3 regions of the Priestia sp. P5_B4 genome follow, and region 2 is predicted to be linked to each of the others. Evidence: riboswitches for the same ligand, from Rfam matches in the RefSeq annotation. Region 2 holds a riboswitch; each other region holds the start of a gene.

Region 1 (8,303 bases), on a different contig from region 2:
ATATTTTTGCGCTTCACGTACCCATTCTTCCACTTCATACACATATTCATCAAAGGATAGGATATGTCCTCTTCTTCTTGTTGTTAAGCCTTGGCCAGGAAGGTCTCCCATAATTACGTGCATTCCAACCGAACGCCACATCTCAATCAGCCAGCGATAGCGTCCGTGATGCTCCGCTGCTCCATGGACCATGACAATAACGCCTTTTGGATTTACTGCTTCCCATTTATGCATTTGAGTTACTCCTTCTTCCTTTTTTTGTTTACCTGCTTAAAAAACCTTTGTACACTTACATTAGAAGATTTACTACTTTTTTTCAACTAATAAAGGGAGATGATTTGATGATTTATCCGTATAAAGAAAAAATGCCTACCATTGCACCCAGCTGCTTCATCGCAGACTATGTCACGATTACTGGAGATGTCACCATTGGTGAAGAAAGCAGCATTTGGTTTAACACTGTTATTAGAGGAGATGTTTCACCTACGATTATTGGTAAACGAGTAAACATACAAGATCAATCAACACTCCATCAAAGCCCAAATGCTCCTTTGCTTATTGAGGATGATGTAACAGTAGGACATCAAGTTATTTTACATAGCTCCATCATCCGCAAACGCGCGCTCATTGGCATGGGTTCTATTATTTTAGACGGTGCGGAAATTGGTGAAGGTGCTTTTATCGGTGCTGGAAGCTTAGTGCCTCCCGGTAAAAAAATACCCCCCAATACTCTCGCACTCGGCCGACCTGCTAAAGTGATCCGCACTCTGACAGAAGAGGATTTAAAAGATATGCAGCGCATTCGTACAGAATATGTAGAAAAAGGGCAGTATTATAAATCTATTAAGAAATCTGATTCTTCATTATAAAGGAAACGTTCCCTCAGAAAGTCATACTGAGGGAATTTTTTTAGTATCTCCACAAACTCTCCAATCATGTTCTATTCTCTCCACAATTGTAAAGAAATTTCCATATTAATTTACATCGTTTTAGTACTGCCTACACAATTAAAGATTAAACTGAATAATAAAGACGTATTTATTGAAAAGGGAGCGACTCTATGAAAGCCAAGTTAATTCAGTATGTATATGATGCCGAATGCCGATTATTCAAAAGCGTAAACCAACATTTTGATCGAAAGCACTTAAATAGATTTTTACGTTTACTAACTCACACTGGCGGAGCCACGTTTACCATTGTGATAGCGTGCTTGCTGCTATTTCTGCATCCTTCATCCGTCGCTTACGCTTGTGCGTTTTCTCTAGCCGTTAGTCATATTCCTGTCGCCATTGCTAAAAAACTATATCCGAGAAAACGACCTTATATTCAATTAAAATATACAAAAGTATTAGAAAATCCCTTAAAAGATCATTCATTTCCGTCTGGGCATACAACAGCTATTTTTTCGTTGGTTACCCCTCTTATGATTGTTTATCCAGCCTTCACTGCCGTTCTTTTGCCTCTTGCAGTAACGGTAGGAATTTCAAGAATTTATCTCGGTCTGCACTATCCGACGGATGTCATGGTAGGCCTGATACTGGGCATCTTTTCAGGTGCTGTGTCACTGAACATATTTTTAACTTAATTGATAGGAGGAGTACTAATGAGAATTGCTTTATTTACGGATACATTTGCTCCAGAAGTTAACGGAGCTGCTAAAACACTTTATCAATTTACCCAGTATGTCAAATCAAAGCAAATTCCCATCCAGGTATTTGCTCCTGAATTTGCTCATGATCAGTCATTTTCAACGTATGTTCACCGTTCGCTCAGCATGCCGTTTTTCCTTTATCCAAACAGCCGCTTTTCATTGCCAAACGTTCTAAAAATTAAAAAGCAGCTGCAGGAATTCAATCCTTCTATTATTCATTTGGCCACTCCTTTTACAATGGGGCTTTGCGGCTCCTATTACGGGAAAAGATTAGGTGTTCCTCTTGTCGGCTCTTATCATACCAAGTTTGATGATTATTTATCTCACTATGAACTTGAAAAAATGCGTGTACCACTGCAAAAATATATGAAATGGTTTTATAAACCTGTACAAAAAATATTCGCTCCCTCTGAAGTGACCAAACAGCAGCTAGAAGAACAAGGGTTTCACAACGTATCTATTTGGTCGCGAGGAGTAAATCATAAATTATTTCACCCCCACTATGACCGCTTTGATATTCGTATTAAATATAATATTAAAAAGCCCTACATTTTAACGTATGTAGGAAGATTAGCTAAAGAAAAGAACGCTGATTTTTTAATAAAAATCGCACGATCTCTACCGGATCATATCCGCCATCAAATTCACTGGGTTATTGTAGGAGACGGCCCTTTAAAAGAACAAATGCAGCAGCAAGCATCTGAGCATATGACATTTACAGGCTTCCTTGAAGGTAAGCAACTTGCTCATATCTATTCATCATCTGATTTGTTTGTTTTTCCTTCAGAAACAGAAACCTTCGGAAATGTTGTACTGGAGTCTCTTGCTTCTGGAACTCCTGTAGTGGCAGCAAATGCAGGAGGAGTTAAACAGATGGTTCAGCACGGGCGAAACGGCTATCTTTGCAAACCTCACTCCTTAGAAGAATTCAGTTCGGCTATTACAGGTTTACTCGATGATTTGCACCAGCGGCTTCACTTTGGCCATGCAGCGAGACACTATGCTCTTACTCAATCATGGGACGCCATTTTTCAGCATTTGCTTTCAGAATATGAAGGTGTCGTAGAAAAATCTGCTGCAGATATTCAATTGGCATAAAAAAATCTCCGTTTTCACGGAGATTTTTTTATTATTTAGCTAAAGCTTGAGTTTTTAATGCTTCCGCTTTGTCTGTGAACTCCCAAGGAAGCTCCACATCCGTACGACCAAAGTGGCCGTAAGCTGCTGTTTGCTTATAAATTGGGCGACGTAAATCAAGCATTTTAATGATGCCTGCTGGACGTAGGTCAAAGTTTTTGCGTACTACGTCTACTAGTACTTCTTCAGAAACTTTTCCTGTACCGAATGTATCAATTGAAATAGATACTGGTTGTGCAACACCAATTGCATATGCTAGTTGTACTTCACATTTATCAGCAAGATCAGCTGCTACAATGTTTTTCGCAACATAACGAGCTGCATAAGCTGCTGAACGGTCTACTTTTGTTGCATCCTTACCAGAGAATGCACCGCCGCCGTGACGAGCATATCCGCCGTAAGTATCAACGATAATTTTACGACCAGTTAAACCAGCATCTCCTTGAGGACCGCCGATTACGAAACGTCCTGTTGGGTTAATGAAATACTTTGTATTTTCATCAATTAACTCGTTTGGAACAACTGGATTAATAACATATTCTTTTAAGTTACGTTGAATTTGCTCTAACGTTACTTCTGGATGATGCTGAGTTGAAATAACAATTGTATCGATGCGAACAGGTTTGTTGTTTTCATCATATTCAACTGTTACTTGTGTTTTACCATCCGGGCGAAGGTAAGGAAGAATTTCTTCTTTACGTACTTCTGTTAGACGGCGAGCAAGTTTATGAGCTAATGAAATTGGAAGAGGCATTAATTCTTTTGTTTCGTTACATGCATAACCAAACATTAAGCCTTGGTCTCCAGCTCCGATTGCTTCGATTTCTTCATCTGACATTTGACCTTCACGTGCTTCTAACGCTTGGTCTACACCAGCAGCGATATCAGCTGACTGCTCGTCGATAGATGTTAATACTGCACAAGTTTCAGCATCAAATCCGTATTTTGCACGAGTATAGCCAATTCCTTTAATTGTTTCACGAACTGTTTTAGGAATATCCACGTAAGTAGAAGTTGTAATTTCACCACTTACTAAAACTAAACCAGTTGTTACGCTTGTTTCACAAGCAACACGAGCATTTGGATCCTTTGCTAGGATAGCATCAAGAATTGAGTCAGAAATTTGGTCACAAATTTTATCGGGATGTCCCTCTGTAACAGATTCTGACGTGAACAGACGACGTTGTGTTGACATCAGTTTTCCTCCTTATAAATACGATACATTGTGATACGGTACTCATTCCCTTATTTTCATTACACGTTAAAAAATATAAAAAAACCTTTCCTTGTATCGAGGAAAGGTATCAAATTCTACATAAGCCTTTCACTCTTATCGATCAAGGTTGTGCCCTTGCATCAGGTTAGCACCTTATCGTCTACACAAAAAAATGACGATGGTTGCTGGGTTTCATAGGGCCTGTCCCTCCACCAGCTCGGGATAAGAGAGTATCCGTTCAAGGACATATAATACATGAAAAAGCGCTTCACTGTCAACAACATTCAAATGGAAATCATCTCTTTATGTTTGAATCTGTTTTAATGTAACATACTCAAATTCCGAAATAGTACACCTTATTAAGAATCATCACTAAGTTTAGTTAATAAGACAGATCAAAATGAGGCTTTCACTTAAAATAGCTTCACTTTTTTCGCTCCTAGCACATATACATGTGTCTAAAATAGGTATAACGTACATTTTTTTATAATACACAAACATTTTTAGTTAAATAGTATAGAATAATTAAATAAATGTGTTATACTAATTATAAATTTCAAACATTAATGAATAAATAATAGCTAAAAAAGGAAGGTAGTGCACATGAGTACTGTTGATATGTCTATCGAATTAAATGGTTTGCTTCAATTAAAAACAACAAAACACCAATTATCTGTTCCACAACTTGTTGAAAAAATTCTAGCTCGACGCGAAGGAATGCTGACTTCTACAGGTGCTGTGTCAGTCGAAACCGGAAAATATACAGGTCGCTCTCCTTTAGATAAATTTATTGTAAGCGATGCTGTGTCTTCAAAAACGGTTGAATGGGGACCTGTCAATCAGCCAATTTCTGCTCAGCGATTCGATGCGCTATACAAAAAAGTCTTAACCCACTTAAAGAAGCAGGATGAACTTTTTGTTTTTAATGGATATGCTGGAGCTGATAAAAAGTATCAGTTACCAATTCAAGTAGTTAATGAATTTGCATGGCACAACCTATTCGCTCAGCAGTTATTCATTCGCCCTTCAGCCGAACAAAAAACAAATGATGATGTGAAGCCGTTTACAATTGTAGCAGCTCCAACGTTCAAAGCTGACCCTGAAACAGACGGGACGAATTCTGAAACCTTCATTATTCTTTCGTTAGAGCGACGCATTGTGCTAATTGGAGGAACTGAATACGCTGGTGAAATGAAAAAATCTATTTTCTCAGTGATGAACTTCTTACTTCCTCAAAACAATATTCTATCCATGCACTGTTCTGCTAACGTAGGAGAAGAAGGTGACGTTGCATTATTCTTTGGTTTATCTGGAACGGGTAAAACAACGCTTTCTGCTGATGCAAACCGTCGTTTAATCGGAGATGACGAGCACGGTTGGTCAAGCTCTGGTGTATTTAATATTGAAGGAGGATGCTACGCGAAGTGCATTCAGCTTTCCGAAGAAAAAGAACCGCAAATCTTCAATGCAATTCGCTTCGGCGCCGTACTGGAAAATGTAGTGTTAAATCAAAATACGAAAGTAGCAGATTACAATGATAATAGTTTAACAGAGAATACTCGTGCCGCTTATTCAATTGACTCTATTGATAATACGGTATTGCCAAGCGTTGCCGGGCACCCTACAGCTATTGTCTTTTTAACTGCTGATGCTTTCGGTGTCTTGCCTCCAATCAGCAAGCTTACAAAAGAACAAGCAATGTACCATTTTCTGAGCGGATACACTAGTAAGTTAGCTGGAACAGAGCGCGGCGTAACATCGCCACAGGCTACTTTCTCTACATGCTTTGGTGAGCCTTTCTTACCTCTTGCTCCAACAACTTATGCAGAAATGCTAGGAAAGAAAATCGATGAACATAATGTAAATGTCTACCTTGTAAATACTGGATGGACCGGCGGTGAATACGGGGTGGGCGAACGAATGAAGTTAAGTTACACTCGAGCTATGGTTCAAGCAGCCCTTGAAGGAGAACTCGCTAATACCGAAACAGTAACAGATGCTATTTTTGGTTTATCGATTCCAACTCATGTTCCGGGCGTTCCTGATGAAGTGCTTCAGCCTTCTAAAGCATGGAACGATGCAACAGCTTATAACCAAAAGGCAACTGAGCTTGCTGCTAAATTCAAAGCTAATTTCAAGCGTTTTAACGATGTAGCATCTGACATTTCAACATTAGGCGGACCTAGAGTCTAATAAAAAAACGATCGTCTTATAGACGATCGTTTTTTTAGTTAGTCGAATGTAATTTTGTCAGTTCATATGTGACAATGGTTTTTTCCTGCTCCATTTCTACCTTACGCACAACAGCAGTTCCAATACATTCTCCATTTTTCGTTTTGTGAACGTTTAATGGAATATCTAACGGATACAAGCGATATCCTTTTTTCTCAATTTGAAAAATGTTATCCGTTACACGCTTTTCGTTGCCTTTTGTCACAATCATTGTATTTAATTCTAGCGGCATCCCCATTTTTTCTCACTCCTCACTGTTATTCTACTTGTTTTCTCTATCGTAGCATATCTTTTATTGCGCTTTCATCCACTTCGTTAACTTCTTCACCGTTTCTCGGTTTTCTTTTGGTGGAAAAGCATGTGGAAAGTTTTCGAAGTACCAGCTGGTAACTTTTTTATTGGCCTTCTTTAGTTTAGATTCGAGCTGATAGGAATGATCAATCGACACGTTTTTATCTTCTAAACCATGAATAAGCAAGACCGGCGGCTCGACGAGATGAGCACGGTGCAAAGGGGTCCTCCATTCGTATCTTTCAGGATATTTAGAAGGAGTTCCTCCAATCACCCGCTTCATCATTCTTCTTAAATCTTCTCTTTCTTCATATGTCAGCACCATATCCGTGACGCCTCCCCATAACACAAGAGAGCGGCTGTCGGTTTTTTCAATGGCTGTGAGTAAAGCCATCACTCCCCCTCTTGAAAACCCAAAAATATGAATGCGGTCATGGTGGACGTTAGGGAGCTGTTTCAGTAAATCGTAAGCAGCAAAAGCATCGTAACGATCATCTCCAGCAAAATCTTCGTTTCCTTCGCCTCCTTGATTTCCCCTGTAGAACGGAGCCATCACAATAAAACCTTGAGAAGCAAATTGAATGAGTCGAGCAGGACGAACCGTTCCTACGTTCTTAATACCTCCTCTTAAGTATAAAAAGCCGTCATACATTCCTTTTTCTTTTGGCTCTGCGAGCATTCCTTTAATCTTAAGTCCTTGACATGCATATGTAATCACCCACAGCGCCACGCGAGGGTTTGATGATGGGAAACGCTGTTTATGAAGAATTGTTCCATCTTTCATTTTTTTCCTCCATTCTTTATATAACTAGCCTGCTTTCTCCCGCTAAGGTGTACTTTCAATTGTTGACTAATAGTTCTTTGATTTTCCACATAGTTATATAGGCACTCACCTTCTTCCACTTCTTTACATACATTATCATAAAATATTTTATTATTTTAAGGGGGTTTGCTTTATGAAACCAATCAAATGGCTTTTTTCTTTGCTTGCTATTATGATTTTATTCATTCCACTAATTAGCTGCGGCAAAACAACATCTGTACAAACGGTTCGTGTTGGCGAAGTAACTCGTTCTATCTTTTATGCTCCCCAGTACGTCGCTATTTCAAAAGGCTTTTTTGAAGAAGAAGGACTAAAGGTAGATTTAAAAACAACGTGGGGCGGAGATAAGACAATGACGTCACTTTTATCTGACGGCATCGACGTCGCCCTAGTCGGCTCGGAAACTTCAATCTACGTATATGCACAGGGGTCTAGTGATCCCGTCATCAACTTTGCACAACTAACCCAAACCGACGGAACATTTCTAGTAGCACGTAAAAAAGTCGATCACTTCTCATGGGATCAGCTTAAAGGCAAAACGTTTCTTGGTCAACGTAAAGGCGGCATGCCGCAAATGGTAGGGGAATATGTGTTGAAACAGCATAATATTGATCCTAAAAAAGATGTAAAACTCGTTCAAAACATTGATTTTGCTAACGTTGCGAATGCTTTTGCTTCTGGTACTGGAGATTACGTTCAATTATTTGAGCCAACGGCTAGTATTTTAGAGAAACAAGGAAAAGGACATATCGTTGCTTCCTTTGGAAAAGAATCAGGAACAGTTCCTTATACAACATTTATGGCCAAAGAAAGCTATTTAAAAGATAACCCTGAAGCAGCAGCTAAATTTACTCGAGCTATGTACAAAGCACAAAAATGGGTGAATACACATAGCACAGATGAAATTGCTGAAGTGGTTGCACCGTATTTCGAAGATACGCCTAAAGAAACGC
Region 2 (8,303 bases):
GTTCTTGCACTGGTTGTCATTGCCGTTTCCATTATCTTTTTTGCCACTCTTATTATGGTTGTTGTTCGACGAGAAAGAATCAGCAGCTTGGTTAATCACGGAGAGCATGCAGATGGAAAGCAAAAAAGCTTAGGTGAATTTTTTCGTTCTTTACGGAAAAAATAACTACCGTTTTCTTATTAAATAGATAAAAGCGGTCAATTTAAACGTTGACCGCTTTTTTTAGATGGTTTGCTTATTTTTTTCTAAAACAATACCCGCTGCTTCACTAACAGATGACACAACAGCAGAGGCGTGGCGCTGCACAGCTTCAGGAGCTGTAGCCATAGCGAAACTGTTCGGCGTTAATTGAAACATAGGAATATCATTAAATGAATCCCCCACACATGCAATTTCCTCTGGTTTTAGCTGAAGATGATTTAATAAAATTTCAATGGCATTTCCTTTGCTGATATGTTTAGGCATAATATCCAAACACTGCTTGGCAGAAATATATGTATCAATATAATCACCAAACTCTTCGTTCACTTCTTTTTGCAGAGCTACCATTTCATCATGATCTCCAAGAACCGTGATTTTAGATGGAGAAAGAGCGTGACCAAATGAATCCGTCATTTCAATTTGTTCTTCGATAGGGAAAAACATGTGAGTTTCAATCGCTTCAATAACTTCATTTCGCTGCTCTACATAATTCGTGTCGTTTGAACAGACAAGCGTGATACGGTTAGGATCTATCGTTTTTTTATAAAGTTGAACCGCTAAATCATCTTCAAACACTTTTCCATGAAGTTCTTGATTTTCTTTGGTCCACACAAATCCTCCGTTTTGGCTAATGCGATGAAATGTATTATTAATATCAGTAGAAATCTTTAAAATTTCCGTATCCATTCGTCCAGACGCAAGACAAACCTCTACTCCTTGGCGCTGAAGTTCACTAAGTGCGTCTGCATTATGCTGTTCTACGTATTTTTCTTCGTGTAAAAGAGTGCCATCTAAGTCGCTTACAAATAATTTAATCATTGCTTGAAAATTCCTTTCCCTGAAAAATTTGCTGTGACAAGAGCGTTACAAATTTATTACATTCCTTATTCTATCAGTGTTTCCCAAGAAACTCATAAAAAAAGCTCAGACCGGCGGTGAATTCAAAGAGATTAAGACATAACTGCATCAATTTTTTTTGCAGGAGTCTTCGCCTTGCCCTTCAGTCAACAGCTAGAAACAGCTACATGAAATCCAGTTCACGATCACAATGAAAAAAATCCGAACGTAGTTGATTCTCAATTAAGAATCTGGATTTACGGTTCGGATCTTTCTTCAGCTAAAATCCATTTGTCGCAGCCTTTTTTTCAGGTTTGTGCACTGTAAAAAAACAGCCGCGGTCTAAAAGACCGCGGCCATATTTTACAATACGTTAAAATATTTCGCTTCAGGATGTGCAAAAACAAGGGCTGTAACAGAAGCTTCTGGTTCCATCATGAAACCGTCTGTTAACTGAATGCCGATGTCTTCAGGTTTAAGTAATTTAAACAGTTTTGCTTGGTCCTCAAGGTCTGGACATGCAGGATATCCGAATGAAAAACGCTGACCTTGGTATTTGGCTGAAAAACGCTCCGCCATTGTAAAGTCAGGCGAATCGGGGAATCCCCAGCGGTCACGAATTTGCTGATGAACACGTTCTGCTAATCCTTCAGCTAGTTCAAGCGCAAGAGCTTGGAACACGTGACTCTTTAAAAACTCGCCGTTTTCTTTGAATTTCGCCGCGCGTTCGCGAATGCCTGTTCCTGCTGTTACAGAGAAGAAACATACATAGTCCATCTCTTTTTCTTTAGGCTTTGCAAAATCAGATAAGCACAAGAACTGTCCTTTTGCTTGTCGAGGGAAGGTAAAGCGTTCAATTTCTGTTTTTTCATCAGCAGGATCATAAATAATTAAATCATTTCCGTCTGCTTGAGCAGGGAAGAACTGATAAATAACCGCTGGCTTAATTAAGTTTTCTTTTAGTGCCAGTTCGAGCAGGTCATCAACGGTTTCTTTTAATTGAACAGCGCGCTCATCTTTTTCAGCAAGCAGCTTATTCACTTTTCCTTTTAGTCCTAAGTGATGGCCTAAAAGCATCTGCCAGTTAATATACGGAAGAACCTGTGCCAAATCGTAGTGTTTAACAACGTGGCGCTTTAAATCAGCAGGTACAAAAACAGGAGCGTCCGTTGAAATGGCGGATCTTTCTAAAACAGCCGTAGCTGCTTGAGCGGTTTGAGGCTGGCGTTCTCGAACCGTTACTTTCTTTTCTTGCCGCGTTTTTAAATCTGCTAAAAGCTGAATAACTTCTTCTTTGTTCTGCAGCTTATTTGCTAACGCTAATCCGTCCATCGCATCTTTGGCGTAGAGGACCGCACCTTCATATTCCGGGGCAATTTTAAAGTCAGTAAATTTACGGGAAAGGGCAGCGCCTCCTACCATAATTGGAACATCAATGCTTGATTGTGTTAAATCTTGGGCAGTCAAAACCATTTGCTGAGCTGACTTTACTAGAAGACCTGACAGGCCAATGATGTCTGGCTTTTCTTCTTTTACTGCTTCAATCAGCTGCTGGGGCGTTACTTTAATTCCTAAATCTATTACTTTAAAACCATTGTTGCTTAAAATGATGTCTACTAAGTTTTTACCGATATCATGCACGTCGCCTTTAACCGTTGCAAGAATCACTTTGCCTTTTCCAGAATCATTTTCAGTTGCTTCCATATGAGGTTCTAAAAAGGCAACGGATGCTTTCATCACTTCCGCACTTTGAAGCACTTCTGCTACAATCAGCTGGTTGTCATTAAACAAACGTCCAACTTCCGCCATGCCCTTCATAAGCGGTCCGTTAATAATATCTAACGGATCATCATATTGAGCTAAAGCCTGTTCTAAATCAGGAAGCAATCCTTCTTTTGTACCTTCGACAATATACATTGCCAATCGTTCTTCGAGTGTTAACGTAGAAATTTCTACTTTTGCTTCTTTCTTTTTATCACGATAAAAGTCGGTAAACGTGCTTAACGTTTCATCAGTTGTGTTAAATAACAACGCATTAGCAAGCTCAATTTCAGCTTCTGGAATAGAAGCATAGCGCTCTAACTTTTCGGTATTAACAATGGCATAATCGAGTCCAGCCTGCGTACAGTGATAAAGATAAACCGCATTTAGTACTTCACGTCCGACTGGAGGAAGACCGAATGACACGTTACTTACGCCAAGAATGGTCAGGCAATCAGGCAGGGCTTCTTTAATCATTTTAATTCCTTTAACTGTTTCTTCAGCAGAACCAATATATTGTACATCACCAGTCCCTACAGGAAACACAAGAGGGTCAAAAATAATATCTTTTGGATTAAAGCCATGTTTTTCAACAAGCAAATCATGTGAGCGTTTAGCAATCTCTACTTTTCGTTCTGCAGTAACGGCCATGCCTGTTTCATCGATTGTACCCACAACCAGAGCTGCACCGAATTTTTTTACTAGCGGTAAGATTGCATCAAAACGCTCTTCACCATCTTCTAAGTTAATGGAGTTAATAATGACCTTACCTTGCGAGTACGTTAAAGCTTTTTCAATAACTTTCTCGTCCGTTGAATCGATTACAAGAGGAACCTTCACTTTTTTTACAACTTCTTGAATAAATTCCTCCATGTCTTCCATTTCTTCACGGTCCGGATCTGCCAAGCAAATATCAATAACGTGAGCACCATTTTTAACTTGAGCACGCGCAATTTCAGATGCTTCTTCAATTTTTCCTTCCGCAATCAGACGCTTGAACTTGCGAGAACCGATTACATTCGTACGTTCTCCCACAAAAAGAGGGCGCATAGAATCGTCATATACAAGCGGTTCAATACCGGTTACAGCATGGTTATGCTCGGAGCGATCAAGCGAACGGGGCGCAACCTCTTTTACCGCTTCCGCCAGTGCTTTAATATGAGCAGGCGTTGTACCGCAGCATCCGCCTACAAAGTTCAGCCAGCCTTTATCAGCAAATCCTTTAATTTTTTGAGCAAGAAGCTCAGGGGATTCATGATAATTGCCTTCTTCATCCGGAAGTCCAGCGTTTGGATAACAGCTAACTGCTGAAGTGGCTAGGTCTGAAAGAGAGCGAATATGATCCGTCATAAATTCAGGGCCTGTCGCGCAGTTAAGTCCGACTGAAAGAGGCTTCATGTGTTCCAGTGATAAGTAAAAAGATTCGATATCTTGACCAGCGAGAGTTGTTCCCATCGGCTCAATTGTTCCTGAGATCATAATAGGAACTTCGGTTTTTAGTTTTTCAAACGCCGCTGTAATGCCTAAAAATGCGGCTTTTACGTTCAGCATATCTTGACAGGTTTCGACTAAAAGCAAGTCAACGCCGCCGTCTAACAAACCTCGAGCTTGCTCTTCGTACGATTCTACTAACTCAGGGAATGTAATACCTCCGGTAACAGAGAGAGTTTTAGTGGTAGGACCGATAGCTCCAGCTACGAACCTAGGCCATTCGGGAGTTGAATATTTATCGCGGGCTGCACAAGCAAGCTTCACAGCTTCGATATTCAATTCATACGCCAAGTGACCTAAATCGTATTCATCAAGTACGGTAGATGTTGAGCCAAACGTATTGGTTTCAATGATGTCAGCACCTGCTGCAAAGTACTCTTCATGAATGCGCTGAATCACATGAGGCGCTGTTCGAGTCAAATATTCGTTGCAGCCTTCATATTCTTCGCCGCCAAAATCTTCAGCGGTTAAATCAGCATCTTGAATCATCGTTCCCATTGCTCCATCGATGACGAGTATTCGCTTCTTTAGTTGTTGTTCGATAAGTGAGCTCATTTATATCTTCCTTTCTGATGTAACAAGTTGCTTGTCATGAATATAACGTGTTAGAATTTCGGTCATTTCATAGCGCATAAACGGCGTAATTAAGTAAATACCGTCAAATAACTCATATGCTGTATCAATTAAGTTTTTTGCAATCGCAAGACCTTCGACTTCACCGCGGATTCGGTCATTTCCCGTTGTATCCATGCGTTCTAGAATATCTTCTGACAATTTAATTCCAGGTACTTCATGGTGAATAAATCGAGCATTTCTTGCGCTTGTTAACGGCATGATACCGATATATACCGGTGTTGTTAAATGTTTGGTTGCTTCATATACCTCTTCAATTTGCTTAGTTGAATAGAGAGGCTGAGTAATGAAATAGTGAGCCCCGCAGTCGATTTTCTTTTCCAAACGCTGAACGGCTCGGTCTAAGTGACGCACGTTTGGGTTAAAGGCAGCTGCAATGGAAAAATTGGTTTTTTGACCAAGTGGTTTGCCGGAATAAGATAGTCCTTCATTAAACTGAGCGATTAAACTAATCAAGTCAAATGAAGATAAATCGTAGACCGAAGTGGCGCCAGGGAAATCGCCAACTTTTGACGGATCACCGGTAATTGCAAGTACTTGATTCATTCCTAGCGTATGAAGTCCCATTAAATGAGATTGAAGTCCAATTAAATTTCGGTCGCGACAGGTAATATGAATAAGCGGTCGTGCTTTTGTTTCTTGCTGCATCAGTGTTGCCATTGCCAAGTTGCTGATGCGAGGTGAGGCAAGAGAATTATCAGCTAATGTAATAGCATCTACGCCGACTTTATCAAGTGCTTTTGCGYCTTCTAAAAATTTCGTCGGACCAAGCTGTTTAGGCGGATCTAGCTCGACGATAACCGAGCGGCGCTTCTTCACAATTTCATGCATATGAGGTTTATCCTGCTGCTCACGCTCTTGAACCGTAACGGCAGGTCTCATTTTAACGACTTTGCTTGTAATCGGAGGCAGGTCTTTTAAGGCAGATGACATTGCGCGTACGTGAGCTGGTGTTGTACCGCAGCATCCTCCAATTAAGCGAACCCCTTGTTCGCGGAATAAACGCGCGCTTTCTACAAAGTAGTCTTCATTTGTTTCATATTCCAGCTTTCCTTCCACATACGCCGGAAGGCTGGCATTAGGGTAAGYAGATAAGAAAGCACGATCAGGAAGCGGTACTTCTTCAAGAGACTGAATCATATGATAAGGACCTAAACGGCAGTTTAGCCCGACAACATCTGCTCCCAGCGCCTCTAATTCTTTTAATGCATCTGCTAAAGGACGGCCATCTTGAAGTACGCCAATATCATGCAGGGAAACGTGAGTAATAATAGGCTTATCCGTTTCTTTTCTTGCCAGTGTAAGAACGGTTTTTAATTCTTCGAAATCATAGTATGTTTCAAACAAAAGGCCATCCACGCCTTCATTTAAAAGCCAAAACATCTGTTCACGAATGCTTCGCTTAACCTCTTCTAAACTAATAGCGTTTTTTTGGAAAGAACGAATTCCGCCGAGTGTACCAACCACGTAAGCTTGATCTTTTGCAGCTTGTTTCGCTAATTTTACACCAGCAACATTGATGTCTTTGACTGAATCTTCTAATCCATAACGGGCAAGTTTTTGATAATTAGCAGCGTACGTATTTGTTTGAATAACGTTTGCACCAGCTTCTACATAGGCTCTGTGAATACGAGAAACCTCTTCTGGTTTGGTGATGTTTAGTTCTTCAAAACAGCTGTCAATACCGTGTGAGTAAAGGAGGGTACCAGTGGCACCATCCCCAATTAAAATTTTAGACTTTAAATCTTCAAGTAACCCCATGTCAAAACCTCCTTAAATTGTTCCGCTTCTATTTCACGAGTGATTCGTTTTATGCAATATGCCGATAAAATAGAAAAAGTCTTCTTAAGAAGAAGACTTTTTTCGCCTTCTTATCTTCCAAGCAATAAATTGCTTGCTGGATTTAGCACCATGTCTCTAACGACTGGTTGCTGRGGTTTCAAAGGGCCAGTCCCTCCACCTCTCATGATAAGAATCAATTGTATATAATTGAAACATATTTTTTTAAATAGAAAGAATACTTATTTAATAATTTATCTGATTTTTAGAAATTATACAACAGTAAATTGTGAATTTCCAGCAAATATTGAGGAAAATTTAAAAGCTAAAGGGAAAATATCCGTATATTTTGTTTGAAAATGACTGTTATGTTAGGGGTTAAGGAGTTTTTTGTGAGAAATACAAAAAGAAAATGAAAAAAATAAACCAAAAGGCACAAGCACTGGGATATGCGTAGATTTACACGTGAAAAGGCTCGTCTTTTTTTTATCGTTTCTACATATAGTGAACTATGAAGGGTAGAAGGGTGATGGGCATGAAAAGGTGGAAACTCACGCTGCAGGTTGCTGCTACGTATGTAGGCACTGTTGTAGGAGCCGGTTTTGCAACAGGCAAGGAAATCGTTCAATTTTTTACACAGTACGGGGAACTTGGAATGGTCGGAATTTTGGTCAGCGGCTTGTTTTTTATTTGGCTAGGTTCAAAAATGATGCTGCTTTCGCACGCAATTGGGGCTTCTTCTTATCAGCAGCTTAATACATATTTATTTGGTGATGTGCTTGGAAAAGTGGTAAACGGTGTAATGATTGTCATTTTATTTGGAGTAACTTCAGTCATGCTAGCGAGTACGGGAGCAATAGGAAAAGAACAGTTTGGGCTGTGGCCTCCTGTTGGGATGATTTTTACAATTGTTTTAACTTATATATTTATTGCAAAAGGAATTAACGGTATTTTAATGGTTAATTCTCTTGTTGTGCCGATGATGCTTTCATTTGCTTTTATCATCTTTGTGCCGAATATCAGCTATTTCTCACTGATTCAAACGAAGCCGGATTTAACGCTCGTCACGCAGTGGAAGTGGGCGGTTAGTCCCTTTTTATATATTTCCCTRAATCTAGCTTTGGCTCAGGCCGTTTTGGTCCCATTAGGAAGCTCGGTGAAAGATAGGAGCGTGATTACAAAAGGGGCCTTAATAGGAGGATGTGTACTTACGTTTATGCTTGTTTCTACTCATCTTGCCCTTTCCAATTTGCCTTATTCATTTCAACTTGATATTCCGATGAGTGCCGTTGTTAAAAATATCTCAGCGTGGGTGAATGTTTTATTTACGGTAGTTGTGTTGGGCGAGATTTTTACTACATTGATTGGAAATGTATTTGGCATCGCTAAGCAGCTTCAGTCATTTCTTCCCCTCAATGACAAACAAGCTTTTGCGTTTATTATCTTGGCTTGCTTTATTATTGGGCAATTCGGATATGCCCAGCTTCTTGAGTTTTTATATCCGATATTTGGCTATATTGGACTAGCTTTTGTATGGATGCTATGTATTAAAAAAGAAAAAATAAGCTAAAAGCTGGATTTTAAAGAATAGATGTGAAAAA
Region 3 (7,801 bases), on a different contig from region 2:
ACTTGAATATCTTTCTTTTCAGCCAGCCCATCTTCGAGTAAGAAGCTTTATACTGATAGCCCATGAGTGCATTTTCTTCGATCGTATCGTCCTTAGAGGCTCCCCACATATAGCGATCTTCTGGAATATGAGCGATTCCTGCCTCTCTTCTTTCACGCACAGATCGCCCTGTAAGATCTTCATCCCCAAGTTTAATACTTCCGCTATCTGTTTCTACTAATCCAGCAATTGTTTGAAGAAGCTCCGATTGTCCATTTCCCGAAACGCCTGCAATACCTACAATTTCGCCTGCAGAAACGTGAAGAGACACATTTTGCAATACGTTTTTTTGTCCTTTTCCTTTTAAAAAGAGATTTTGTACGTTTAAATGAGAGGTACCTTGTGATGGTATTCTTGCAGGACGCTCTTTTAATTCTCGCCCTACCATCAGCCTGGCTAGGTGGTGAGCATTGGTATCTTCTTTACTTGTGACGCCGGCTACTTTACCATTTCGAAGAACCGTAATGCGGTCCGCTACTTCCATCACTTCTTGCAGCTTATGTGTAATAATAATGATACTTTTACCTTGAGAAGCTAAAAAACGGATTGTTTTTAATAGTTCCTTCACTTCATGAGGAGTAAGAACGGCGGTAGGCTCGTCTAAAATAATGATTTCTGCTCCTTGATACAGCACTTTTAAAATTTCAATTTTTTGYTGTTCTCCAATTGAGCAATGTTTTACTTTCTTATGAACATCTACTGAAATTTGATAGGTTTGGGTTAATTGCTGTACATCTGCTTTCGCCTGCCTTCTATTAAAAAAGAGGCCTTTCTTTGGCTCATGCCCCAAGACAATATTTTCAGCCACTGTAAAATGCGGAAAAACCATAAAATGCTGATGCACCATGCCTATTCCATTTTTGATCGCATCTGCAGGAGATGAAAACGAGACGGTTTTCCCATGTAGCTGAATACTTCCTGAACTCGGCTTTTCCATTCCGTAAAGCATCCTCATCAACGTCGTTTTTCCAGCGCCATTTTCTCCAACCAGCGCGTGAACCTCGCCTTTTTTCAGTTTAAAGGACACGTTATCATTTGCTGAAAATGAACCGTATTTCTTCGTCAAATTCGTTAACTGCAGCAGCTCACTCATTCTATTCATTGCTCCTTTCCCCATTAGGATTTTTTCAAAAATAAGAAAGAGAAGCCAGCCTTACTCGACTTCTCTTTTCAACTCACTTTGCTAACGGATCTTTTACCACTGTTTTTCCATCAATAATCGAATCTTTAATTTCTTTTAATTGTTCAATTACACCTTGCCCTACAAAGTCATTAAGAGGCGTCTTGCTGTCTTGAGTCACATACGTTAACCCAACACCTTTTTCTTTTAAGCCGTATTTCACTACACCGGATTTAAATTTGTCATTTGCGAGTGCTTCTACCGTTTCATAAGCAGCCGCATCAGATCCTTTCAACTGCGATAAAACGATATGCTCAGGATCTACTTCCGTAYGGTCAATATCTTGGCCTGCCGTATAAAAACCTTTTTCTTTTGCTGCTTCAAATATACCCAAGTCGCCTACCGCTGAAGCTCCGGCGATAAAGTCAGCTCCTTTTGAAGCCTGTAAAATAGCAAGTTCTTTTGCTTTAGCTGGATCAGAGAAGCTTCCAACATAGTTTACTAGAAACTCTGCTTTCGGATTTGTTGATTGTAATCCTTCTTTAAAACTTACCGTCCATTTTTTTAATAATGGAATATCATCAGCAGCAACCATTCCTACTTTATTCGTTTTTGTAACTAATCCTGCTGCTGCTCCTAATAAATATGAAGCTTCTTGTTCACGGAATACAACGCTTCTTACATTTGGTAAATCGACCACTGTATCAATAATCGCAAATTGACGCTGCGGGTTTTCTTGAGCTACTTTTTTCAACGCATCTTCGGATTCAAAAGAAGATGTAATAATCAAGTCATAGTTTTCTGCTACGGCAGCACGCAAGTTACTTTCAATGGCTGCTTGATCCGTAGATTCAATTGTCTTCACATCAATGTTATACTTCTTTCCAGCGCGTTTTGCCCCATCATCCATTTGTTGAAAAAACGGGTTAACTCCAATCTTTTCGGGTAAAACAAGAGCAATTCGCTTCTTTCCTTTCTCTTCACTTCCACTGCTTTTTGTGCTTTTTGACTGACAGCCAGTTACGAGTAGTACAAGCGCAACTGCTAAAACAAGAAATCTCTTCATTTGACTTACTCCCCCTATRATATAAAAAAAGCTCTTCCTTTATATAAAGGAAGAGCTCGTTAACCAAACGTCTCTTCCTCATCTTCAAGAACATACTGTTCTTAAGGATTTGGCACCATTCTGTCATAGACAGCGGTTGCCGGGTTTCACAGGGCCAGTCCCTCCACCTCTCTTGATAAGGAAAACAATAGCTATTTGTTTTATGTAATATAGTCAATATTATATAGTCAATATTAATAGTTTTTTAACAATTGTCAATATTATTTTTCTTTTTCATGCAAAAAAACTTTAAAAACACATAGGATTATACGGTTTTAGTCTACTAAAATACAGATCAATCTTCTAAATTAATCATCACATGCCTCCTAGCAAAGCGCTTACGGTAAGTCTGCTAGTCTTCTAGAAGGGCATGTGTAGCAGAGCACTTTTATTACATCTCTTTTGTTAACCCACTATTGATTGAAAACACTTTACCAAGAATGTTAGACTTTTCCTGATCGATATTTTTTAAGAGGTGTTAACGTTGAAATTGATGAAAGAATTATCTGGAGTAGCTATTGGACTCATTATCGCTTTGGCGGTTTCAAAAATCTTTTTTGATACCCCGACCAACATTGGAATTGTAGTTATTTTTATTACTAGTATGGTAGTAGCAGGTATAGCAAAAGCGAAACTAAGATAAGATAACCTAACTAAAAAACACCACCTTTTATTCGCAAGGTGGCGTTTTCTTTTAATGATTTTAGTATGTAGTAATTCTAAGTGAAAGCTTTTACCCTTCTCCATCAATCATCGTATACTTCTTGGCAAAACGCTTGTAGTAAATTTGCTCATCCTCTTGTCCATCGTTAAAAACAAGTCGGTTATGATCAATATCTTTTTCTTTTAACATATAGCCTTTTTCATTCATCATATGAATATATTCATCTAAATGTCCTTTTTTTACCATATAGTGAAGAGCATCATCTGAATCTGTAGTCCTCGCTACATCTTGACTTCCCACTTCTAGCTTGAATACAGCTGTTGCTGTTTGAACGGGACGATAATCTCCAAACAATCTTTCCCAATTTAATAGCAGCAGCGCTCCGGAAATTATTATACACCCTCCAGCCGCCACGGTTAGTACAAAACCTTTTGACACTACTTTCTCTCCTTTACATTCTTTTTCTTCTATTTAATACAACGGATTGCCCTAAACTTGTTTTTACGCCAAGTCCTAGATACACGGCAGCACCTAAAGCAATTGAAATACAAGATGTGCTAATCGCAAGTGAAGATGCAGACAGCTTATTTTCTAAAAAATAGTGAGAAGTATAATTGCCGATAATCACAGCGGCTGACATCACACTTACTAATAAAACAGGTGTCAACGCAGCTTGTCCCAGTGATTGAACTCGGTAAGAAATGGATTTTTCAATTAAATAAAAGTTATATATAACCGATACACCATACCCTCCGTAAGTCGCGACAACCGGTCCAATTTCTTTTAAGCTTGAAACCAGCAGTACGTTTAATACTATCTTCACAACAATTCCTAAGCCCAAGCCTAAGATTAGCTTCTTTTGCTGATTAATTCCTTGGAGAATTGCGGCTGTTACTGTAAAAAGAGCAAATAAAATGGCAGCAGGCGCGTACCATTGTAAAACAACTCCACCGATTTCAGGACTGTTTTTTGCTCCAAAAATCATCATATATACCGGCTTGCCTAATAAACAAAGCCCCACGGCAGCAGGAAGAGTAAAAAATAACAGCAGCTGCAGTGTTTTTGTAATTTTCCCTTTTACTTCCCGTAAATTTCCTTGCACAAAGGAAGACGTAATGCCCGGAATCAGCGACATGCTGAAGGCAGTCGCTAACGATACTGGCACCATCACCAAAATCTGGGCTAATCCAATAACGGAGTTGATCGTTTCGGCTTTAGCTTGTCCATATCCTATTGATTGAAAGAGCATGTTAATCGTAAACGTATCAATATTTTGATAGATAGGAATAGCTAAACCAACTAATACAAACGGAACGGCGTATGTTACAAGCTCTTTGGACATTGAAGAGAACGAAACGGACTTATTATTCTTTCCGCTGTTCACTTCTTTCATAATCAACCGCTTGCGCTTCAAATAAACCGCTCCAAGAATCACAATTCCCCCTACGCCTCCAATAAACGCTCCAAACGTGCCGATTCCAACAGCTTTTGTCATTGTGCTATGAAAAAGTTGAATAACAGCGTATGCTCCTGCTAAAATGAACAACACTCGCACTATTTGTTCAGTAATCGTACTTAGCGCGGCCGGTCCCATAGACTGGTTACCTTGAAAGTAGCCTCGTAATAGACTCATAGGCGGGATAACAATTAAAGCAAAGCTTACCATTTGGATGACATACACTACGTCTTTTTGACTATTTCCTGAGGAATCTTTTCCGTTAATGACTAGTTCAGCGAGCCACGGTGCCATCGTATAGAGGACTAAGAAACCTATTATGCCCGTTATTGTCATTAATAGAAGTCCTGCTTTTAACAAATCTTGTCCCGCACGGTAGTTTCCAAGACCGTTATATTTCGATACATACTTCGAAACAGCAAGCGGAAGACCCATTGTCGACAAGCTTAGCATCAAGGTATATGGACCGTATGCATACTTATAAAGCGCGTAACCTGACGTTCCCACTAAGGCTGTGAAAGGAATAATATAAATAAAGCCTAAAATCTTTGTTAATAAAGAAGACGCTGTTAATAAAAGCGTACCTCTCATCAAATTTTTTTCCATACATCAAAACTCCAGAAATAAATATTGTATTTTTAACAAATACTTGATTTATTGTATCATACTTACAATTATTATCTAGTTTTTTATAAAACATTAGAACCCTCTCTATATTACGTTTTTTACCTAATAAAGGAATATAAACCAATCTTTTCACCTATGATAAATGAATCGTTTTTTGCTTTTTACTTTAACTGACGTTTACATTCTAAAAGACGTGTTACATTATATATATCAGTTACCAACTCAACTAAGACTCCTTGATTATTCTGGCCTACCTGTTCTTTTAGGTAGACTGAGGTTGCTAAATCGTTATATATAGGAGGAAAAAATCATGAAAATGAAACAACGACTATCAAAAGCAGCGGCGGCTGCAACGATTACAGGAATTGCTGCGTTTGGATTTGCTCCTGTCGCTCAGCTTGATACACCAGCACATGCAGCTACATCTCAAGAAACAAGCAGTCAAAGTCAAACAGCTGTAAAAAACATTAATGAAATTTACAACGCCGCAGTAAAAGGTGAAGTGCCACGCTTAACGGCAGACTTCAAAATTGGCAAAACACTGCGTCAAGACGTTCGCGATCAGTTCGGTCCCCCGCCTGAAGGTTCATCAAACAACTTTGACTACTATCACGCGGAAATGGGTCACCCTGGATACGCATTTGGCTATGATCAAAATAACGTCATTAACGAAATCCGCTATTTTGGTACAAATGTAGAGCGTCAAACAAATCTAGGCTCCATCACCCAAGCTAACTTAAAGAAAGAATTAGGTCAGCCGAACTTTACAGGCAAAGTAAAAGGTGATGGTACTACTCAAACGAAGTACACCTATCACGCCGGCGCCTATGATCTTGAATTCATTTTTGATGATAGCAAAACGTTAAATCACGTTAATTTAGTTAAAAAACCTTAAGTAATAGAAAAAGTAGCAGGCAGCCTGCTACTTTTTTTCATGAAATAAAACCAATGCTGAATCCGCTACGTGTTCATACCCAATCTCCATATAAATCTTGTTAGACGTAGGATTTGTCATATCTGTGTATAAACTTGTTGTTTGAAATCCTTCGTCTAGCATAAGCTGAGAAAGCGTGGATACACAGCTTGAGGCATAGCCTTTTTTACGTTCTTTTTGAGGCGTATATACAAAGTTAATCGTAATGTTATGGGCCGTTGGACGCGTAGCATTGGCAATCGAGACATACTTGCCATTCACTTCCCATAGGAATAACCTTCCTGCTTTAATAAAAGCTTCTCCTGTTTTGGCAGCTTGTTCTTTTGATACAGGCTCTCCAATGACGCCCATAAACTCCCAAATCCATTCTGTCACGAGCGGAAGGTGTTCCAATCTTGCTTTTACCAGCATTCCTTCAGCTTCCGCAGCTTTTTTTACTTTGTCTAACCGATAAATACGCTGATCCATTTTTAAAGAAGCTTCTTGATTTTTTAGCGCTGCTAGTTTTTGAGAAAGATATAAAACTGTTTGTTTCTCTCCAACTAAGCCCGGTATGTTGATTTCTTGTAACAGCTCTGCCGCTTCGCTTAGTTCAACCTCCGTTAGCTGCTGTATCTGAGACAGGATGATTTGCTTAGGATGGGTTTGCAGTAATACAAGCGCAGCACAGCTGTCTTTTAAAATAACACCCATAAAATTTGGTTTGCTGCTTTTATTTAAGCTGTGTAAAATGCCAAGCGCTAAGTTATGAAGAATTTCATTTTTCGCTAAAAGCGGTTCTACATGGTTTTTAAACTCCTGCACTTCTCTATATTTACATAGCTCAATCATTTTCTTTGCACCTCCATCTGATTTTCCATTTTTCAGTAAAAATATTCTAACATAAAAAAGCTCTTCCTAGTTTCCTAGAAAGAGCTTTTTTTAGAGAACGTTATTAACTTGATAAACATACATCGTACGTATGCTTTGTATAAACAAATCCTTCAAAAATAAGACGGGCTGTACGCACTACTTTGATTCCGTTAACCTGTCCAGCTTTCAGATCCACACTGGTTTCCATAATTCCCATTGGATGAGCAAGTCGAACGGTATCGCCTTTTAATTGAACCATTTCTGACGGAAGCGTGCCTTTTGTATAGATAGCCGCTGTTGTACAAATTGCTCCTGTAATGGCAAGCGTTTGATGCGGTTTTTGCATCGACATCATGCGAATTAATACGTCCATTTGAGAAGCCGCTTTGTCTCTGCCCGTCCCGTCGCGGTGGTCCATAGGAGGAGAAATAATCGTCATTTTTGGAACCGCTGGTGACAGTTTGGTTGCTTTGTCTTGAGGTGCGAGCCCCGTTTTTCCAGCTGCAATGGAGCGAATTTCTTCAAATAGCTTCAGCTGTTTGTCCGTGTATTCATGCGGAAGTTCTGCTCCCTTTAGGCCAATATCCGCTGCTTTAACAAATACAAGCGGATTTCCTACATCAACAATTGATGCTTTTATTATCCCAATGGATGTTTGCAGAAGATCAATAGCGTTCCCCGTCGGAAGCAGTTTTCCAGTAACGGCTCCTTCTCCGTTTTCAAACGAAAGATAAATGGGTGAACCCGTACCTGGCACTCCAGGAATCATACACGATCCTTCTGTTTTCACTTTTCCGTTTTCTACTTCTACTTCCGCTACGATTACTTTTTTCGTATTCGTATTATAAATCCGCACTTTAGTCACCGGTTCCACAGCTTGTACAAGTCCTTGTTCAATCGCATAAGGTCCGACTGCTGAAGAGATATTACCGCAGTTCCCTTTAAAATCAACGAGAGATTCGCTGATGCTAACCTGCGCAAACGTGTAATCTACGTCAGCTTTT

What was found. A riboswitch is a leader RNA that binds a small molecule or an ion and turns the genes downstream of it on or off. The one in region 2 is predicted to bind S-adenosylmethionine.
Region 1: linked by a shared signal. The riboswitch ahead of metK (methionine adenosyltransferase) and the one ahead of AC1DRF_RS07870 (bifunctional homocysteine S-methyltransferase/methylenetetrahydrofolate reductase) in region 2 are both predicted to bind S-adenosylmethionine.
Region 3: linked by a shared signal. The riboswitch ahead of AC1DRF_RS11765 (BMP family protein) and the one ahead of AC1DRF_RS07870 (bifunctional homocysteine S-methyltransferase/methylenetetrahydrofolate reductase) in region 2 are both predicted to bind S-adenosylmethionine.

The regions. Positions count from the first base shown of each region.
Region 1 covers NZ_JBFULJ010000002.1:20,598-28,900, forward strand. The annotation lists gene AC1DRF_RS00640 (alpha/beta fold hydrolase) at 1-234, opposite strand, end outside; gene AC1DRF_RS00645 (gamma carbonic anhydrase) at 342-869, shown strand; gene AC1DRF_RS00650 (phosphatase PAP2 family protein) at 1,061-1,585, shown strand; gene AC1DRF_RS00655 (glycosyltransferase family 4 protein) at 1,604-2,749, shown strand; gene metK (methionine adenosyltransferase) at 2,781-3,983, opposite strand; SAM riboswitch class I at 4,116-4,233, opposite strand; gene pckA (phosphoenolpyruvate carboxykinase (ATP)) at 4,608-6,197, shown strand; gene AC1DRF_RS00670 (DUF2584 domain-containing protein) at 6,232-6,474, opposite strand; gene AC1DRF_RS00675 (alpha/beta hydrolase family protein) at 6,529-7,311, opposite strand; gene AC1DRF_RS00680 (ABC transporter substrate-binding protein) at 7,484-8,303, shown strand, end outside.
Region 2 covers NZ_JBFULJ010000048.1:6,809-15,111, forward strand. The annotation lists gene AC1DRF_RS07855 (hypothetical protein) at 1-165, shown strand, start outside; gene AC1DRF_RS07860 (HAD family hydrolase) at 223-1,020, opposite strand; gene metH (methionine synthase) at 1,402-4,845, opposite strand; gene AC1DRF_RS07870 (bifunctional homocysteine S-methyltransferase/methylenetetrahydrofolate reductase) at 4,846-6,684, opposite strand; SAM riboswitch class I at 6,792-6,898, opposite strand; gene AC1DRF_RS07875 (YkvI family membrane protein) at 7,238-8,272, shown strand.
Region 3 covers NZ_JBFULJ010000113.1:558-8,358, forward strand. The annotation lists gene AC1DRF_RS11760 (ABC transporter ATP-binding protein) at 1-1,132, opposite strand, end outside; gene AC1DRF_RS11765 (BMP family protein) at 1,215-2,225, opposite strand; SAM riboswitch class I at 2,301-2,407, opposite strand; gene AC1DRF_RS11770 (hypothetical protein) at 2,740-2,907, shown strand; gene AC1DRF_RS11775 (hypothetical protein) at 2,998-3,366, opposite strand; gene AC1DRF_RS11780 (putative polysaccharide biosynthesis protein) at 3,380-4,990, opposite strand; gene AC1DRF_RS11785 (YjgB family protein) at 5,322-5,906, shown strand; gene AC1DRF_RS11790 (GNAT family N-acetyltransferase) at 5,934-6,776, opposite strand; gene AC1DRF_RS11795 (PrpF domain-containing protein) at 6,880-7,801, opposite strand, start outside.